DNA from 2 places in the Clostridium senegalense genome. Region 2 is predicted to be linked to the other one. Evidence: riboswitches for the same ligand, from Rfam matches in the RefSeq annotation. Region 2 holds a riboswitch; the other holds the start of a gene.
The links. A riboswitch is a leader RNA that binds a small molecule or an ion and turns the genes downstream of it on or off. The one in region 2 is predicted to bind FMN.

Region 1: linked by a shared signal. The riboswitch ahead of KQI36_RS12240 (ECF transporter S component) and the one ahead of ribD (bifunctional diaminohydroxyphosphoribosylaminopyrimidine deaminase/5-amino-6-(5-phosphoribosylamino)uracil reductase RibD) in region 2 are both predicted to bind FMN.

The regions. Positions count from the first base shown of each region.
Region 1 is NZ_JAHLNC010000007.1:27,544-34,511, reverse strand. It holds gene KQI36_RS12255 (M28 family metallopeptidase) at 1-203, opposite strand, end outside; gene KQI36_RS12250 (Tex family protein) at 754-2,916, shown strand; gene KQI36_RS12245 (hypothetical protein) at 3,308-3,838, shown strand; FMN riboswitch at 3,902-4,016, shown strand; gene KQI36_RS12240 (ECF transporter S component) at 4,119-4,697, shown strand; gene rimI (ribosomal protein S18-alanine N-acetyltransferase) at 4,760-5,206, opposite strand; gene tsaB (tRNA (adenosine(37)-N6)-threonylcarbamoyltransferase complex dimerization subunit type 1 TsaB) at 5,199-5,906, opposite strand; gene tsaE (tRNA (adenosine(37)-N6)-threonylcarbamoyltransferase complex ATPase subunit type 1 TsaE) at 5,903-6,364, opposite strand.
Region 2 is NZ_JAHLNC010000005.1:188,326-195,293, forward strand. It holds gene KQI36_RS10805 (transposase) at 1-652, opposite strand, end outside; gene ribH (6,7-dimethyl-8-ribityllumazine synthase) at 926-1,387, opposite strand; gene KQI36_RS10815 (bifunctional 3,4-dihydroxy-2-butanone-4-phosphate synthase/GTP cyclohydrolase II) at 1,402-2,586, opposite strand; gene KQI36_RS10820 (riboflavin synthase) at 2,599-3,258, opposite strand; gene ribD (bifunctional diaminohydroxyphosphoribosylaminopyrimidine deaminase/5-amino-6-(5-phosphoribosylamino)uracil reductase RibD) at 3,299-4,375, opposite strand; FMN riboswitch at 4,595-4,710, opposite strand; gene KQI36_RS10830 (ribonuclease Z) at 4,795-5,730, opposite strand; gene KQI36_RS10835 (alpha/beta hydrolase) at 5,757-6,593, opposite strand.

The DNA of each region.
Region 1 (6,968 bases), on a different contig from region 2:
TCTGCTAATTTATTTTCTGTAGTTCCACAAAGTCGTCCTTTTAATGTATCACTTGCAAGATAATTTATATGCTCTACAACTCGCTTAGAAGAAAAATTATTTATCTTAAAATAGAATGTAATTGATAATGCTGTTATAAATATTGATATAACAGTCAAACTTATAAGTAACATATTTTTTTTGTTTTTAAAAATCACTGACATAACAATCTCCTTAAAAATATAAAATTATTTAATTTGCAAAGGATTTTATGGTAGAATTATTATGGAAACTTAAGGAAACAATTTCATAATAAAATAATATGCGTTAAAAATGTAAATATGATATGGAATAACAAGTTGAAAAGTTAAATTAAACATAAAATTTAATTCCTAATCTACTACAGGTATTCAATCTATAACTTAAATTTATACATCAAATTTTTGTTATTAGTTGAGAAAAATAAGTACAAATATAGTTAGTTAAGAATTATGAATTATGAATTAAGAATTTAGGATGAAAGTGGCAACTACTTTCTGAAAATGATTAAAAAAATCTATAAATATAATTTGCTTTGCAAATTTATAAAAAGATACGTTGAGAATTACTAGGAACGAAGTGAGTAGTAATAACCATAACTGCTAACTATTCACTCTTAACTCTTAACTAAAATAATCTGTTAGTTATTGATAAAATATTAATTTGAGTTTTCTCATTTGATAAATGAATAACTTTAAAACTTAACTTGTAACACTATATTTATAGGAGGATAAAATGGATAATATAAAAAATAGATTAATGAAAGAATTTGCACTTTCAAAAGAACAAGTAAATAATGTAGTTGAAATGTTAGATGAAGGAAATACAGTGCCTTTTATAGCTAGATATAGAAAAGAAAGAACTGGTGGAATTGATGATATAGTTTTAAGAGATTTTTCTGAGAGATTAACCTATCTTAGAAACCTTGAAGATAGAAAAACAGATGTTATAAGACTTATAGATGAACAAGGAAAACTTACAGAAGAAATTAAGACATCTCTTGAAAAAGCTACAACTTTAACAGAAATAGAAGACATATATAGACCTTATAAACCTAAAAAAAGAACAAGAGCAACAATAGCGGTAGAGAAAGGATTAACACCACTAGCAGAAGTAATATTTGATGGAAGTTTCAATAGTGATATAAATGAATATGCATCACAGTTCTTAAATGAAGAAAAAGGAGTAAAATCCATTGACGAAGCATTCCAAGGTGCAATGGATATTATAAGTGAAAAAATATCTGATGAAGCAGAATACAGAAAGTATATAAGAACATTAGTTTTTAAAGAAGGATATATAGAAACTAAAGGGGAGTCAAAAGAACCTACACCATACGAGATGTATTATGATTATAAGGAAGAGGTTAAGAAAATACCATCTCATAGAATTTTAGCTATAAATAGAGGTGAAAAAGAAAAAATTCTTTCAGTTAAAATTACTTGCGATGTAGATAAAATAATTGCTTATTTGAAAAATAAAACATTGAAGGGAAATAGCAGAACAGATTCATATATAGAAAAATCTGTAGAAGATAGTTTAAAAAGATTAATTTATCCATCAATAGAAAGAGAAATAAGAGGAGATTTAACAGATAAAGGAGAAGTAGGTGCTATTGATATATTTAAAGCAAACCTAAAGGCATTATTAATGATATCACCTATAAAAGGTAAAACTGTAATGGGATTTGACCCAGGGTTTAGAACTGGTTGCAAAATTGCAATATTAGACGAAACAGGAAAGTTTTTAGAAAATACAGCAGTTTTTGCTACAGCAGGTAGCAAAGAGAAGGTTAAAGAATCTATAAATACATTAAAGAACTTATGCATAAAACATGATGTAGATGTTATTTCTTTAGGTAATGGAACAGCTAGTAGAGAATCAGAAGAAGTTTTAGCAGAAGTAATAAAAGCTGTTAAATCAGAAATAGGAAAATATATATATTATGTTGTAGTTTCAGAAGCAGGAGCTTCGGTTTACTCAGCATCCAAGCTTGCAACAGAAGAATATCCAGACTTAGATGTAACTGTTAGAGGTGCTATATCTATAGGAAGAAGATTACAAGACCCTTTAGCTGAACTTGTTAAAATAGATCCTAAATCAATAGGGGTAGGCCAATATCAACATGATGTTACTCCTAAAAAGTTGGATGAGTCATTAAAAGGAGTAGTAGAAGATTGTGTAAATAATGTAGGGGTAGATTTAAATGTAGCTACACCATCATTATTATCATATATATCAGGAATTAATGGAACTATAGCTAAAAATATAGTTTCATATAGAGAGGAAAATGGTAAATTTACAACTAGAAAAGAACTTTTAAAAGTAAAAAGGTTAGGAGCCAAAGCTTTTGAACAATGTGCAGGGTTTTTAAGGGTTATGGAAAGCAATGAACCATTAGACAATACTTCAGTCCACCCTGAAAGTTATAATGCATGTAAAAAACTTTTAGATATATTAAATTACTCTAAGGAAGATATAAAAAAAGGTAATTTATTAGATATAGACTCTAAAGTAAAAGACTTAGGTGAAGTTAAATTAGCAGAGGAAATAGGAGTTGGAGTTCCAACATTACAAGATATAATAAAAGAAATAAAAAAACCAGGAAGAGATCCAAGAGAAGAACTACCAAAACCTATATTTAAAAGTGGTATAGTAGAAATGAGCGACTTAAAACCAGGAATGCTTTTAATGGGAACAGTTAGGAATGTATCAGATTTTGGTGCTTTTGTAGATATAGGTGTTCATCAAGATGGATTAGTTCATATAAGTCAATTAAGTGATAAGTTTGTAAAGCATCCATTAGATGTTGTAAAAGTAGGAGACATTGTAGAAGTTAGTATTTTGGAAGTAGATGAGAAAAGAAAAAGAATTTCACTTTCTATGAAAAAAAGCTAATTTCAAATTTAAAGATAGGCATATAAATATGTCTATTTTTATTTTATTTGTAATAAATTTTAATTGATTAAGGTATAAATTAATTTATATATTTCAATAATTATATGCAAATTATAAATATAATTAAAAATAAAATATATACAATAAAATAAAACAGTGATTAATATTGAGGGAAGTAGGGTAAAATAAAGAAGAATGTCTAAAAATGATATAAAATGCAGAAATAAAACAGAATTTAATTATTGATTTTTGCATTAAATAGCTGTATTTTTATAATGTTTTAAAAAAATATTAGATTTTATAAACTGAGTTTAAAAAATAATTTATTAGTAAAAAACAAATAAATTTTAGATTTATACAGTTATTATATTTTTATTGGGAGAGAGATAATATGGAAAAGTACTTATTTGCTGGAATTTGCCATAATATAATCATATGTAAGCCAGATTTAGAAATACATAATATAGACTTAAACAAAATACAAGTGGATTTAGATAAAAAAGTTGATTTAGCTTTTTATGAAAAAAAAGAATCCAGTAAAGTCATATTATATACATTAAAAGAAGATATTTTACTTGAAGGATTTAAAGACTTTATTGAATCTCAGTTAAAAATGTACAATTTAAATGATGAGGAGAATAAAGAAATATTATTAAAATTGCAATCGGCAGAAGATGCTAATGACATAGTAAATATGGCTAAAACCAATGAATGCAGAGAAATAAGTTATGAAAGTGCTTTAGAACATTTATATTTAGAAGGTGGCAGGGATATTAGAATATGCTATGAGTGTATAGCATTTTTAAAAGAAGCATTCAGCACTGAAGTAAATAAAAATTTTCCTGAGTATATAGAAAATCTTATAAAAAAATCTGCACGATACAATCAAATATCTGGAACTATTAGAGTTTTTGTTGAGTAATGAACATTATATTGTTTTTTTTGAAAAATTAATATATAATTAACTTAAACAAATAAACAATTTAATACTCTTCAGGGCGGGGCGCAATTCCCCACCGGCGGTAAAGCCCGCGAGCCTTATGGCATGATTCGGTTAAATTCCGAAGCCGACAGTACAGTCTGGATGAAAGAAGATTAATATATGCGTTACTATAAGTATAGTTATGTCGCCCTAACATTTATGTTGGGGTTTTTTTATGCTATATTAATTCCTAGAAGTGTATAGTAGGAGGTATTTTAATATGAATAACCAAAAAAGATTGAACAAAATGATTAAAATTTCATTACTATCTGCTATTGCATTTATACTTATGTATGTGGAAATTCCGGTTATACCTGCATTCCCATGGTTAAGAATGGATTTAAGCGATGTTCCAGCGCTTATGGGTGCATTTGCTTTTGGGCCTTTAATTGGAGTAATAATAGAATTATTTAAAAATATTTTAATAATATTGTTTAAAGGAACAGCAACAGGGTTGGTGGGTGAATTAGCAAACTTTTTAGTAGGAATTTCATTAGTATTACCAGCATCAATTATTTATCACCGAAATAAAAGCAAAAAGACTGCTATTATAGGAATGATATTAGGATTTTTATCTATAGAAGTAGTTGCTATACTAGTAAATATGTATATATTATTACCAGCTTTCGGTATGCATATGGCAGGAAAAGAATTAATTAATTATATAGTATTTGGATTAATACCTTTTAATGGAGTAAAATCAATAATAGTTTCATTTACAACATTTTTATTATATAAAAGGTTATCTGTTACATTGTTTAAGGTAGAACCAATGCTTGGAGGACCTAAAAAAGTTTAATTATAGATATAAAAGCAGATTGAAAATCTAATCAATCTGCTTTTTATAATATTATAAAATTATTATATATCATATTTCCACATTATATAGCCATCTTCTTTAGGACTATCATAATAATTTTTCCTAATTCCTTCAACTTTAAAGCCATATCCTTCATATAATTTTTGTGCAGCAATATTTGAAGCACGGACTTCTAAAGTCATAGAATTGGCTCCAGCATTTTTACATTTTTCTAAAAGTGCATCCATAATAATATGGCTATAACCTAAACCCCTATAGTTAGGATGAATAGCTATATTAGTTATATGGGCTTCATCAAAAATAACCCATGCACCTGCAAAACCTATATGTTTATCCTGTAGTTTTAAAACTACATAATTAGCATAGGTGTTAGAAAGTTCTTTTTTTATAGATTCTAAACTCCAAGGGCTATGAAAACTTAGTTTGGAAATTTCTTCTATACCAAAAATATTATTTTCATTAATATTTTCAACTGACAAATTATCCATTGTTTTTCATGCGCTCCTCATATTCACGTTCAGCTTGAGAAAGTCTTAAATAAAGTGGTGCTGAAGTATATATATCATCTGTTATTCCTTTATTAAGAAGGTTTAATCCTACCTCACCTAAAGAAGAAGCTTTTGCAACATTTAAATGACATGGTGCAATATAGCAATTTGAAATAGAACTTAATAATTGATTTTCATATTTAAAAGTTCCATCACCTATAAAATAAACTTTTTTATTTTCCTCTTTAATCTTTTGTATAAGATCTTCTATAGATAAAATCATTGGCTCTGTCAAAGCCTTTAGACTATTATTTTCAAAATTATAAAGAGCAGTATATACATTGCCACGTAAGGCATCCATTATAGGACATATAATTCCATCAGCAAAATATAAATTATTTGCAAGTCCATCTAAAGTTGAAACAGACACAAAAGGTTTATTTAAAGCTTGTGCTAACCCTTTTATTGTAGACATTCCAACTCTAAGACCAGTAAATGATCCAGGTCCTTTAGAAACAACAAATCCATCAACATCATTTAATGTTAAATTTGTATTTTTAAAAAGTTGATCAATCATCGGCATAAGAATTGATGAGTGCTGTTTCTTATTATTAATATTAATTTCACCAATTATTGCATCATTTTTTAGTAATGCTGCTGTAGCACATTCTGTTGCACAATCTAAGCTAAGAATTATCATAGTGTTAACTCCTTTATATAATCATATCTTTTACCTTGATATTTAATAGTTACTTTTCTAAATGAAGATCCTAATTGAGGTACTTTTTCAAGTAATATAGTTAAGTTGTCTTCAGGAATTAATTCTTCAATGTAGTTAGCCCATTCTATAACGCTAACCCCATCACCAAATATATATTCATCAAAGCCAATAGCAGCTATTTCATCAGGATCGTTTACTCTATAAACATCAAAATGATAAAATTTTAATCTTCCATCGTCATATTCGTTAACAATGTTAAAGGTGGGACTAGTTATGCTTTCATTTATTTCAAGACCTAGGGCAATTCCTTTAGTTAAATGAGTCTTTCCAGTTCCTAAATCACCAATAAGGCAAATAATGTCCCCACTATTGCAAAGCTTGCCAATTTGAATACCGAGTTTTTGAGTTTCTTCTACAGTATTAACGATAAATTCCATTACGTTCACCTCATATAATATTTTAGCCCAAAAATAATAAAAAGAAAAGAAAATACACAAACTCTTAATTTTTTGTTGTTTTTATAATATATAAAATTTGTATATATTATATTTATAAAGCAATAAAGTAAAAATGTTACAAATTGAGTTTATTAAAATATATATTTTAGTAAAGATTTTAGACTGATTAACATAAGCTAAATAGAGCGATAAATTTAAAATAGTAATATACACTTGATATTTATATAATTTAGAAAATAATGTATAATTAAATAATATATAATATTTTGGATAAAATATAAAAAATAATGCTAAAAATATGAAAATTGCATTAAAAAGTGTTATTAATATAAATTTAAACTATAAGTTAGTATTTTATACACTAATTAAAGAAAGAATATTAAGAAAATATAATTGATTACGAAAATTACCATAACTATCCATTATACATGGTTTTATCTAACTTAAAAATAAGAAATACCTTTAGTATTATTAGGATTATATTCAGTAACAATTACCATAACTCTTAATTAAAATAATTAGAAATTTTGCATTCTTATAGTGAAACAGGCTCGTATTTAAATTTATTTGTGAAATAAAAAAA
Region 2 (6,968 bases):
TTATAGTATAATTGGATTTTAATATACCTTTTTCATTAATAAATTTTTCTTCTTTAAATTCTATTTTGAAATCCATTTTTTTGAAATCTTCTATATGATTTTCCATAGTATATTCAAATAAATTTGCATATTCTTTTCTTGCTTCCCTCTTATTTTTATTTAAGAATTCTAATATTCTATCTATGTCTAAAACTCCAAATAGGTCTTTTTCCCCTAAATAAACAGACATGCTTGAAAATAAATAATCTTGTGGACATTCTCTAAATCCTGGCAAATCTTTTGCGTTTCTATGAATATATAAAGACACTGCTAATAAATATCTATCATTATTTATAATTTCACTTTTAAATCTACCTTTACATAAACGTGAATCTAATTCATACTTTTTATTATAAAATTTAACATATCTTAAGTTTAAACTTTTCATTACTACAGAAATATCTTGTTCCTGAGAATCTATAAGTAAATGAGCATGATTGTCCATTAGGCAATATGCATATAGTTTAAAGGGATATTTTATCTGACTTTCCTTTAATTTAGTCATAAAAGTTGCCTTATCCACATCTGATTTAAATAGCAACCTATCTTTAACACTTTTTATCATGATATGATATATTGCATGTTTCTCTTTTTTTCTTGGTTGAGTTGGCATTTCAATACACTCCTTAACTTTTATGCTTTATTTTAATCATTGACATTTTGTATTTTTATATTCAAAAAATTTAATACTAAGTTCATTTTTAAATATTTTACAAAATTAATAAATTTAAATATTGATATATATAATAAATAACTGTCACTTTTTATGCTTTTTATATATTTAATAACTGTCACTAAATATCACTAAATATCAAAATGAAAAAAGCTATTGGAAAACCAAATCTCTTAATTTAGTTTTCCAATAGCCTTATATATTAAAATTTAATTATATAACCTTCATAAGATTTGCCATTTCTATTGCTGTTACTGCAGCATCAAATCCCTTGTTTCCACTTTTGGTTCCAGCTCTTTCAATAGCTTCTTCTATAGAATTTGTTGTTAATACTCCAAATATTACTGGTTTTGATGTTTCTAACGATACTGTAGCAACTCCTTTGGATACTTCACTACAAACATAATCAAAATGTGGTGTCGATCCTTTTATAACTGCTCCTAAACATAGTACCCCATCATATTTTTCATTATTTGCTAGTTTTTTAGCTATTAATGGTATTTCAAACGCTCCTGGAACCCATGCAATATCTATGTCTTCTTCATTAACTCCATGTCTTTTTAATCCATCCACTGCTCCTGAAAGCAATTTAGAACCTATAAATTCATTAAATCTTCCAACTATAATTGCAAATTTTAGTCCTTGTCCTATTAAATCACCTTGTAAAATATTCACTTCTATCACTCCTTTTATAAAATATGTTGCATTTTCTCTTTTTTAGTTTTTAAGTAAAAATAATTTTCTTCATTATGATTCATCTTTATTGGAACTCTTTCTACAATTTCTATATCATGTCCACTTAATCCAGAAACCTTTTTAGGATTATTAGTCATAAGTCTTATTTTTTTTATGCCTAAATCACTTAGTATTTGTGCTCCTATTCCATAGTCCCTAAGATCAGCTTCAAATCCTAATGCAATATTTGCCTCCACTGTATCTAAACCTTCATCTTGAAGTTTGTAAGCCTTTAATTTATTTAAAAGACCTATCCCTCTACCTTCCTGTCTCATATATAATAAAACTCCAACACCTTCTTTATTTATTTTTTCCATAGCCATTGATAATTGCTCTCCACAATCACATCTTTTAGAACCAAAAGCATCACCTGTTAAACACTCTGAGTGGACTCTAACTAATACTGGTTCATCTTTTTTAATCTCACCTTTAACTAATGCAACATGATGCTCACCATTTAACTTATTAACATATCCTATGGCTCTAAAATCTCCATATTTAGTTGGCATTTTAGTTTCCACAACTGACTTTACTAATTTTTCTCTTTTCTTTCTGTAAGCTATTAAACTTTCTATTGTTATCATTTTCAAATCATGTTTCTTACTAAACTCTATTAATTGTTTTCCTTTTGCCATAGTTCCATCATCACTTATTATTTCACAAATAACACCAACTGGTTTAAATCCCGCTAAAGTAGCTAAATCTACAGCAGCTTCTGTATGTCCAGCTCTTTTTAAAACTCCACCTTTTTTAGCTTTTAGTGGAAATACGTGACCTGGCCTTCTAAAATCTTCTGGTTTTGAATTACAATCTAAAAGCTTTTTTATTGTTATTGCCCTCTCAAAAGCAGATATGCCTGTTGTTACATCATTACTATCTATTGATACAGTAAATGCTGTTTCGTGATTATCTGTATTTATCTCAACCATTTGGCCTATTTGAAGATTTTCAAGTATTTCTTCATTAATTGGTGTACAAATAAGACCTTTTCCATATGTAGCCATAAAATTTATGCTCTCACCAGTAACTTTTTCTGCTGCCATTAATAAGTCACCTTCATTTTCTCTATCCTCATCATCTAAAACAATTACCATTTTTCCTCTTTTTATATCCTCTATTGCCTCTTCAATTGTATTCATTTTAATCTCCTCCTATATAAACCCATTTTCTTTTAATAAATTTAAAGTTAGATTACTTTTATTACTTTCATTACTTTTATATGCACTAAAATCCATAAGTCTTTTTATATATTTTAAAAGCATATCACATTCTATATTTATAGCTTGTCCAATACTTTTTTTAAAAATAATACTTTCATCTTTGGTATGTGGTATTATAGAAACTTCAAAGTAATTTTCTTTTAAACTTGAAATAGTTAAGCTTGTCCCATCTAATGTAATTGACCCTTTACATACCATATATTGCAATAATTCACTGCTACATCCAACTTTTATTACAGTGCTATTTCCATGGTTTTCAGCACCTATTATTGTTCCCATACCGTCTATATGACCACTAACTATATGACCATTAAGTCTACCATTAACAGATAATGCTCTTTCTAAATTCACAATATCTCCTTCTTTTAGTTGAGATATATTAGAACGCTTTAAAGATTCCATCATAACATCTGCAATAAAATAATCTTTACCTAATTTTGTTGCAGTTAGACATACACCATTTGTACAAATACTATCCCCTATTTTTATATCTTCTATAACTTTATTACACTTTATTCTAATAACCCTAGATTTATCAACATCTTTAACTGATAAAACCAATCCTATTTCTTCTACTATTCCTGTAAACAACCTATCACCTTTTTCTAAATATTTTGAATTATTTTAATATTCAAACTTCTCCTACTATCAAAATATCATTATCAATTTTTCTTATATTCCATTTTTTGATTTCAAAACATTCTGATATTTTTTCCTTTCCAATACCTTCTACAGCAGTAACACTCTCCCTTCCTCCTATAATTTTAGGACATATAAAAGCATATATCTTATTTGCTATTTTTTCTTCTAATATGCTATAAATTAAGTTTCCACCACCTTCTACTAAAATACTATCAATTCCTCTTTTATATAAATTTAAGGTTAAATCAATTAAGTCCACTTTATTTTTATTTTCTTTTGTAACTATAACTTCCACTCCAAGTTCCTTTAATTTTAAAATCTTTTCTTTATCCTTGCATATAGTAGCTATTATAGTTTTACTTTCTTTTGTTTTAACTAAATTACACTCTAATGGAATTTTTAAATTACTATCTACAATTATCTTTATTGGGTTAACCCCACCATCTAATCTACATGTAAGCATAGGATTGTCTTTCAAAACAGTATTTATTCCCACCATCACAGCTGTAAATCTATTTCTTAACTTATGAGCATAAATTCTTGATTTTTTTGAACTTATCCATTTTGAATCATAATTTTTAGTAGCAATTTTTCCATCCAAGGTCATTGCCCATTTTATTGCAACAAAAGATTTATTTTTTATCATGTTATAATTAAAAATTTCATTTATCTCTTTACATTTTTCTTCTAAAACTCCCACTAATACTTCAATCCCATTTTCTCTAAGTTTTTTTACTCCCTTCCCTGAAACTAATGGATTAGGATCTAATGTTCCCACAACCACTCTCTTAAATTTATTCTCTATAATTTTATCTACACAAGGCGGAGTTTTACCATAATGACAACATGGCTCTAATGTCACATATATGGTAGCATCTTTTAGGCTTTCTCTTGATGACTCTATAGCATTAATTTCAGCATGAGGTTGTCCAAATTTCTCATGATAACCTTGTGATATTATTCTATTTTCTTTTACAATTATGGCTCCAACAAGTGGATTCGGATTTACTTTTCCTTCTCCAATTTTAGCAAGTCTTATTGCCTTCTCCATAAAGAATTCATCCATTTTATCACTCCTTATAAATCAATTTATTTAAAATATAAATAAGAAATGCCCCAGGCAAACTTTACCCAGGGCATATATTAATTGTACAAATTAGAATTAGCATTCCAAATAATTTATTTTCAAACAAAATTATTTAAATTATATTTAAAATTTAAAGCTCCAAGCCATTGGCTCAGAGCATTGAAATTCAAAAAATATAAAATCTAATCAATTCTAATATTCTCTCTTCTTTCATCCAGACTTTACTGTCGGCCTTGGAATTTCACCAAATCATGCTAAAATAGCTCGCGGGCTTTACCGCCGGTAAGGAATTTCACCTTGCCCTGAAGATAATTTATTCAACTTTTGAAATTATTATAACATTTAGATATAAGCTTGTCAATAAAATCCTATACTTTTTCTATAGACTTCCAAAATTATTATTTAAAAGTTAAGTTTTCTTCCATTCTATCTGATCCTAATATAGTATTTTTAAAAACTTCTTTTCCATTTTCAATATATTCATTTGGTTCTATAAGTGACGGTGAAAAATGAGTTAATATAAGTTTTTTAACTTTACCCTCCTTAGCTAATGATGCTGCTTCTCTAAAAGTCATATGTTTATTTTTTATAGCTTTTTCTATATCATCATCACTGCCATAAGTGCCTTCACAAATAAATAAGTCGCTACCTTTTATAAATTCTTTTATTGAATCTATTGGACGGCTGTCTGTTATATAACTTAATTTCAAGCCCTTTCTTTCATCTCCTAAAACCATATCACTAAAATATAATTTCCCTTCAAATTCATAACTATTGTACTTTTGAAGTTTGCTCCAAAGTATTTTAGGTACATTATTATTAATCGCTTTATCCACATCAAATTTTCTTTTTCTATTTATGTAAAAACCATAGCCTAAACAAGGTGATGAATGTTCTAAATCTATCATGCTTATTTCTACATCAGAATAATCATTAGTAAGTTCAAATTTATCTTTTAATTCAAACTTTAAATTTTTCTTAGGTGCCTCTATCACTTTGATTTCATAAGGCAAATATGGACAAATAACACTTAATCCTTCAATTGTATCCTTTATTCCTTCTGGTCCTATTATAATAAGTTCTTCTTCTCTACCACTATTACCAATAGTGGATAAAAGCCCTGGTAATCCTACTATATGATCTCCATGTATATGTGTTATGCATATAATATCAATGGATTTAAATCCAGATTTAGCAAGTCTCATTGATACCTGTGTGCCTTCACCACAATCTATTAGTATTTTTCTTCCTTTATAATTTATCAGTAATGAAGCTAAATTTCTAAAGGGCATTGGCATTCCACCTCCACAACCTAATAAAGTAACATTTATCATATATATTCTCCTTCAACATATGGTTTTTAATTTTTATTATCACATTCTTTTAATAAGTCAAAAAATATATTTGTATCTTCCTCTCCATGTCCAATCCATAAATTTAATATATTAGAATGATATTTTTCTTTTATAAGGGTAATATCTGCATTTCCACCAAACCCACGTACTCTCTCTACAAAATTATATGCACATTCCTTAGGAACTAGCTCATCTAAATCACCATGAAGACAGAACACTGGAAACTCAGGTTTTTCAGTAACTAAATTTAATGGATTAACTTTACCTTCATATTTAGTTCCACCTAAATATCCATTCAAATATTTTTGAGCTCGTTTAGATGTAAACTTAGAAAAGTCCAACACACCACTTATTGCAAAAAATGCCTTAAATATAGATGGATCTATTTCATATCTTTCTTGAAGTTTTTTGTTGAAAACTAAATTTGCTCCAAGTTCTGAACCTGCGGAAAAACCTATAACTATAACATCATCACAATCTGACATATGCCAATATTTTTCTAAAAAATCTTGAAAACCTAAAAATACGTCTTCTATTTGGCAGGGATATTTATATTTAGGTGCTAATCTATATGCTGGAAGTACTACTGTATATCCCTTTTTAGCAAAAAACTTCGCTATAGCTTTAAAGGAAAATGGATTTCCAGACATCCATCCTCCACCATGTATAAAATATATTAAAGTACGTTTTTTAGGCTTATGTCCTTCTAATATTAAGGTATATTTTCTATGATTATGACCATACTTCACTTTATGAATTTCATATTCATTATCTTTATATTTATTCCATATCATCATTCTTACTCCTAAAGCAAGAACTGTTAATTTCTCATCAAAAGTCATCTCAAATTACACCCCTTATTTAGGTCTTAGTCAACTAAAAATAAATTTTCTATAATTATAATACTACTTTAATCGACAGTTTTATATAGTTTTTTCATTTTTAGAAAGTATATTGTTTACTAATTATTAAGCCTATGCATTTTAAAGAAATTTAGTTACTAATTTTCAAAAAATTAATACATCTATGTGTTTTTTAAACAGTTCTATATATTAATATTATTTTAGTTTCTATTAAAGTTATATTTTATATACCATTTATTAATTTATTCATTATCTAAAGTAAAAAATTGAATTTTTTTATATTTAAATCATATTACAATATATATTATTATAACGCTTAATAATAAAAGGTGTCTAAGTCATATGCTTTTAGAC